One region of the Sphaerotilus microaerophilus genome, then DNA from elsewhere that is predicted to be linked to it. Evidence: predicted binding sites of a transcription regulator. Region 1 holds the regulator's gene; the other holds the start of a gene.
The links. The regulator HrcA, encoded in region 1, represses chaperone genes, less so after heat shock. The targets are predictions, from matches to a motif close to TTAGCACTCNNNNNNNNNGAGTGCTAA.

Region 1 (3,401 bases):
CTGGCGAGCGATTGCATGTCGAAGTTCGCGCTGACCTCCCGGCCGGCCACGATCTCGATGGCCACCTCGCCCGAGTCCGGCAGCACGATCGGCCGGTTCGACAGCATGTGCGGCGCGATCGGCACCAGCAGCCAGCCCGCCACGCCGGGGTGCAGGATCGGCCCGCCGGCCGACAGCGCGTAGGCGGTCGAGCCCGTGGGCGAGGCCAGGATCAGGCCGTCGGCGCGGAAGTTGGCCACGAACTGGCCGTCCACCTCCACGCGCAGCTCCACCATCGCGGTGGCGGCGCTGCGCAGCACCACATCGTTCATCGCCACGGCTTCGTAGATCGCCTCGCCGTCGCGCAGCACCCGGCCTTCGAGCATGGCGCGGTGCTCTTCCTCGTAGTCGCCGGCGAACATCGCCTTCAGCGCCTGCGCCACGCGTGCCACCGGGATGTCGGTGATGAAGCCCAGCCGGCCCTGGTTCACGCCCACCATCGGCAGGCCGTAGCGCGCCAGGTCGCGGGCGATGCCCAGCATCGTGCCGTCGCCGCCCACCACCACCGCCACGTCGCAATGGCGCCCCAGCTCCTCGGTGGACAGCGCCGGGTAGCCGGTGAGGCCGGTGTTCTGCGCCGTCGTCGTCTCCACCGACACATCCAGGCCCAGGCGGGTGAGCAGATGGGCGATGTCCTCCAGCAGCGGGCGCATGCCGCGGGCCTGGAACTTGCCCACGAGCGCGGCATGACGGAAGCGGTTGGTCATGCGGGAAATTACACCACAGGGCCATGACGACCCGATGCCGCCCGTGCCGGGCAGCGCTGCCGTGGCGTTGCGTCGTGGCTGGCCCTCCCCGCCTGGATGGGCGGCCGCCCGCCAGCCGGTGCCGCCTAGAATCGGCTGCCATGCTGGACGACCGCGCCAAGCTCCTGCTCAAGACCCTGGTCGAGCGCTACATCGCCGACGGCCAGCCCGTGGGCTCGCGCACCCTGTCGAAGGCGCCCGGGCTCGATCTCTCCCCCGCGACCATCCGCAACGTGATGGCCGACCTGGAGGAGCTGGGCCTCATCGCCAGCCCGCACACTTCTGCCGGGCGCGTGCCCACCGCGCGTGGCTACCGCCTCTTCGTCGACAGCATGCTCACGGTGCGCTCGCTCGCGGGCGCCGGGGCCGACGAGGCCGGCGGCGCGCCCCACGTCGAGCCCCTGCTGCCCGACCAGCCGCGCCGCGTCATCGCCAACGCCGCGCACCTGCTGTCCAGCCTGTCGCAGTTCGTCGGCGTGGTCACCGTGCCGCGCAAGCCGGGCGTGTTCCGCCACATGGAGTTCCTGCGCCTGGGCGAGCGCCGCGTGCTGCTCATCCTCGTCTCGGCCGATGGCGACGTGCAGAACCGCGTGCTCTTCACCGCCCAGGACTACAGCCAGACGCAGCTGCTGGAGGCCACCAACTACCTCAACGCGAACTGCGCCGGCCTGGGCATCGAGGAGATCCGCGAGCGGCTGAAGGGCGAGGTCGACGCGCTGCGCGCCGAGATCGCCGTGCTGATGCAGGCGGCGGTGCAGGCCGGCAGCGAGGCGGTCAGCGAGGAGGCCGATCAGGTCGTCATCTCGGGCGAACGAAACCTGCTGCAGGTGCAGGACTTTGGCGCCGACCTGGGTTCGCTGCGCAAGATGTTCGACCTCTTCGAGCAGAAGGCCCAGGTCCTGCGCCTGCTCGACGGCTCGAGCCGCGCCGACGGCGTGCGCATCTACATCGGCGGCGAGAGCGGCGTGGTGCCCATCGAGGAGCTGTCGGTCGTGTCCTCCCCCTACGAGGTCAACGGCCGCCTGGTCGGTACCCTCGGCGTGATCGGCCCCACCCGCATGCCCTACGACCGCATGATCCAGATCGTGGACATCACCGCACGCCTGGTGGGCAACGCGCTGAGCCAGAAGTGAGGGGCAGGGCGCGTCGTTCGCCACCTACAATTCCGGGTTCCGGGCCGCTAGCTCATGATGGTTAGAGCAGCAGACTCATAATCTGTTGGTGCCGTGTTCGACTCACGGGCGGCCTACCAAACTCCCTGCAGGACCTGTCGCGTGTGGCGTGGCAGGTCCTTTTTTTCTGGGGCCTCCATTCGGTGGCGGTTGGATCCAGAGATTGAGAAATCTCAAGAATCGGCAGGCCGGATGCCCGGTTTTCGACCGAGTGGGGGCTGCCCGTCCGGGCGAGGATCTGCGACCCTGCGTGCCACTGTGTCGGCGCGCCTCGAACGAGCAGAAAGGATCCCGCCCCATGTCCAATACCGCCACGCCCGGCCCTGCCTGGTCGTCCCGGGGCGACATGCCGTCTGCCGATGCCGGCGAGCCGGCCCGCCGCGACGAGGGTTTCTTCGCTTACCACGGCATCTGGGCCCCTGGGGTGCGGCTGTTCCGGCGGCTGAACTTCACGGCCAAGGCGCTGATCATCTCCACGGCGGTGGTGCTTCCGCTGCTGTTGCTGGTGGCCCTCCAGCTCAAGCGCGAGAGCGACGAGGCCCTGGAGAGCCGCATGGCCGCCACCCGGGCGCATGTCGAGATCGCGCACGGCGTGCTGGCCTGGGCGCAGGCGCAGGAGGCGGCGGGGCTGTGGTCGCGCGAGCAGGCCCAGCTGATCGCCCGGCAGGCGGTGGGGCAGCTGCGCTACGCCGGGAGCGAGTACTTCTGGATCAACGACATGCAGCCGCGCATGGTCATGCACCCGACCAAGCCGGAGATGAACGGCCAGGCGGTGGGCGGCGTGCGCGACCCGAACGGCGTGGCGCTGTTCGACCTCTTCGTCGCCACCGTGCGCGAGCGCGGCGAGGGCACCGTGCGCTACCAGTGGCCCAAGCCCGGGCGCAGCGAGCCGGTGGACAAGGTGTCGTACGTGAAGGGCTTTGCACCCTGGGGCTGGGTGGTCGGCTCCGGTGTCTATGCCGATGACCTGCGCGCCGAGGCAGCGCAGCGTCTGGTGGTGGCGCTGGCCATCCTGGCGCTGTCGCTTTTGATGGCCGGCTACCTGTTTCTGAGCTTCTACCGCGTGATGGACGGCGGCCTCAAGGAAACCCGCCGCCACCTGCGCGCGATGACCGATGGCGACCTCACCACGTCCCCCTCCCCCTGGGGTCGCGACGAGCCCGCCCAGCTGATGCAGGAGCTGCGCCGCATGCAGGAGGCGCTGCGCCAGATGGTGCTGCACGTGCGCCACTCCAGCGATGAGATCCTGCACTCCAGCAGCGAGATCGCCACCGGCATGAACGACCTTTCGGCCCGCACCGAGCAGGCTGCGGCCAACCTGGAGGAATCCGCGGCGTCGATGGAGCAGATCGCCGCCACGGTGCGCAACACCGCCGAGCACACCCAGGAGGCCGCCGGCGTGGCGCGCCACAACGCTCGCTGTGCCGACGATGGCAGCCGGGTG
Region 2 (3,401 bases), 1.5 Mb from region 1:
GTTGTCGACGGCCGTGTCCATGCCAATGCCAATGGCCATGCGGATGCCGCGCCCGCAGACCTGCAGGCCCTGGCTGGCGGCACCTGGCTGCCGGACCTGGAGCGTGAGGCGCGCAGCCTGCTGGAGCAGAACCAGCCGGATGTGTGGGAGCACCTGACGCGCCAGTTCGAGGCCCGGCTGATCCTCACGGCGCTGGCGCTCACCAAGGGCCGTCGCATCGAGGCAGCCCACAAGCTGGGCATCGGCCGCAACACCATCACGCGCAAGATCCAGGAACTCGGGCTGGATTGAGCGCCAGGGCGATGGAGGCCGGGGTATGTCTGGGCCCCGGTGTGAGTTGGCGCAGATCCTGCGTGCAACAGCGCCCATCGGCGGGGCGAGCCTTGACATGCCTCAACCGTCGGGCCGGCGACTTGGGAGACAGTGCAGCAGCACTTTTGCTGACCTGCCCTACTTTCCTGCGCTGCCGTGGAGACCTTGGATGTCATGGCTGCAGGCACCGCTTCCCGTGCCTGCACACCGCCCCGCCCGCGCCGTCGTCTGGCGGCGGCACCGCCATCCCCTGCCGATCCGGCGCCGTGGCAGCAGGTGCTGGGCGGGCCTGCGCTGAGCGCCTCCGAGTTCTCCCTGCTGGTGCGGCTGGCCGAACGGCACAGCATCGCTGCTGGCGACGCTGTGCTCGACTGCCATGTGCCGGCACGCTCGCTGGTGCTGCTGATGTCGGGCGACGTGGTGCTGGGCTCGCGCGCGGCCGATGGCGGCCTGCGCACCGAGCGCAGCGTCACCGGGCCGGCCTGGCTGGACGTGACCGCTGCCTGGCTGGACCAGCCCTACGCGATGGAGGCCCAGGCCCTGTCCGACGTGGTGATTGCCGAGCTGCCGATGGAGCGGCTGCGACCCCACCTCGCCACCCACCCCGCGCTGGCGCTGCGCCTGTGTGCCAACCTGGCCCAGCGGGTGCATGAACTGACCATCGCCTCGCGCAACCTGCTGCACAACGACGCGCCGGCCCGCTTCGCCCAGTGGCTGCTGCAGCGCTGCCCGGTGACCAGCGGATCGCACGACCTGCGCCTGCAGGAGCGCAAACGCGACATCGCGCAGCAGCTGGCGATGACGCCGGAGACGCTGTCGCGGCTGATGCGCAGCTTCGAATCGCGCGGTGTGATCGACGTGCAGGGCTACCGGCTGCACATCCATGACGTGCAGGCGCTGCGGCGCCTGGTCGGGCTGGATGGATTGGACGCCGCCGCGGCCTGAGCTGGGCGGGCGAGGCCCGTGCCGGTGAAATTCACGGTGTGCGGGCCAGGCCTTGGGGCGCCAGGGGTGCACGTTTAGCACTCATTGGTGTCGAGTGCTAAACTGAGCGGAACCAAAGGAGATCCACGTTGTCTATGGACATCATGAATCTGTCGCGTTCCACCGCTGTTGCCATCCGTGACCCCTGGGCCCTGGTGCCCTCGCTGGGGAATCTTGATGCCTACATCGCCTCGGTCAACCGCATCCCGCTGTTGACGGCCGAGGAGGAGGGCAAGCTGGCCCGCCGCCTGCGCGAGCATCAGGACGTCGAAGCCGCCGGTCGGCTGGTGCTCTCGCACCTGCGTCTGGTCGTGTCGGTCGCGCGCCAGTACCTGGGCTACGGCCTGCCGCAGGGCGACCTGATCCAGGAAGGCAACGTCGGCCTGATGAAGGCCGTCAAGCGCTTCGACCCGGAGCAGGGCGTGCGTCTGGTCAGCTATGCGCTGCACTGGATCAAGGCCGAGATCCACGAGTACATCCTGAAGAACTGGCGCATGGTCAAGGTGGCCACCACCAAGGCCCAGCGCAAGCTGTTCTTCAACCTGCGCTCGATGAAGCGCCAGCTCAAGGGCGAGGCGGCTGACGCTGACACCCACCGCACCAGCCTGACCGAGGCCGAGATCGACACCGTCGCGCGTGAGCTGAACGTCAAGCGCGAAGAGGTCATCGAGATGGAAGCCCGCTTCGCTGGTTGCGACGTGGCCCTTGAACCCGGTTCCGACGAGGATGACGAGTCCTTCGCGCCGATCGCCTACCTGGCCGACGACCGCCAGGAGCCGACCCGCGCGCTCGAAGCCCGCGCCCGCGACGAACTGGCCGGCCCGGGGCTGCTGCGTGCGCTGGACGTGCTGGATGCGCGCAGCCGCCGGATCGTCGAGGAGCGCTGGCTGAAGGTGAACGACGACGGCTCCGGTGGCATGACGCTGCACGAGCTGGCGGCCGAGTACGGCGTCAGTGCCGAGCGCATCCGCCAGATCGAGGTCGCGGCGATGAAGAAGATGAAGAAGGCGCTGGTCGAGACGGCCTGATTCGCTTCAGGCGCCCGCTCCCACCTCGAAAACGCCGGCTCCGTGCCGGCGTTGCCGTTTCTCGGGCAGGCGGGTTCAGCGCTGCAGCGCGATCCTGGCCGCTTCGAAGGCGCGCCAGAAGCGCGGATCCTGCGAGGTGGCGAAGTTGATGCGCATGAAGGGGCTGGGCCGCCGCACGGCCAGGAAGAGCGAGCCCGGTGCCAGCAGCCAGCCCTCATCGAGCAGCAGTTCGGCCAGGCGGTCGGTGTCCAGCCCGGTGTCGATCCAGCCAAACAGCCCCCGCGGGGGCGTCACCGGCCGGCAGCCGGCCTGCTCGGCCAGGCGCATCGTGCCGCTGCGGGCGGTGTCGAGCCGATCCTGCACGCGCTCGGCGTGGCGGCGCAGCAGGCCCTGCTCCAGGCACCAGGCCACCGCCTGCTCGGTCAGCGCCGGGGTGGTCAGGCTGCTGATCATCTTGGTGTCGATCAGCCGGTCCACCCAGGCCTCGGGTGCGGCCAGGTAGCCCACGCGCCAGTTGGGTGCCAGGATCTTCGAGAAGCCGCTGACGTAGATCGTGCGGCGCAGACCGTCGAGCGCAGCCAGCCGTGGGGCGTGGTTGGGGGCGAACCAGGCGTAGGTGTCGTCCTCGACGATGGCGAAGTCGTGCGCCTCGGCCAGCCGCAGCACCTGGTGGGCGGCCGCCAGCGGCAGGCTGCAGCCGGTCGGGTTGTGCAGCACCGACACCGTCACGTAGAGCTTGGGGCGGTGCAGCGCGGCGAGCTGCGCCATCGCGGCCAGGTCCGGGCCGAGCGGCCCGCGCGGCACCGGCAACAGCCGCATGCCCAGCGCGCTGAGCCGGGCAAACTCCACCGCCCAGCCCGGCTCATCGATCAGCACCGCATCGCCCGGCTGCAGCCAGGCGCGGGCGATGATGTCCAGCGCGTGGGTGGCGCCCGTGGTCGTGACGATCTGCCGCGGCGCGGCGTCGATGCCGAGGTCGGCCAGGCGCTGCGAGAGCTGCTGGCGCAGGTCGGGGTCGCCCGCCGGCTCGCCGTAGCGCAGGCCGACGTCGGCCTGGCTGCAGGCCCGGCGCAGGGC

Region 2: the regulator HrcA is predicted to act here: its motif matches at 1,332-1,358, upstream of rpoH (RNA polymerase sigma factor RpoH).

What each region holds. Positions count from the first base shown of each region.
Region 1 covers NZ_AP025730.1:1,256,550-1,259,950, forward strand. Annotated here, with positions in the region: gene NGK70_RS05470 (NAD kinase) at 1-746, opposite strand, end outside; gene hrcA (heat-inducible transcriptional repressor HrcA) at 887-1,918, shown strand; tRNA gene NGK70_RS05480 (tRNA-Ile) at 1,960-2,037, shown strand; gene NGK70_RS05485 (methyl-accepting chemotaxis protein) at 2,256-3,401, shown strand, end outside.
Region 2 covers NZ_AP025730.1:5,800,392-5,803,792, reverse strand. Annotated here, with positions in the region: gene ntrC (nitrogen regulation protein NR(I)) at 1-291, shown strand, start outside; gene NGK70_RS25170 (Crp/Fnr family transcriptional regulator) at 487-1,257, shown strand; gene rpoH (RNA polymerase sigma factor RpoH) at 1,392-2,324, shown strand; gene NGK70_RS25160 (aminotransferase-like domain-containing protein) at 2,400-3,401, opposite strand, start outside.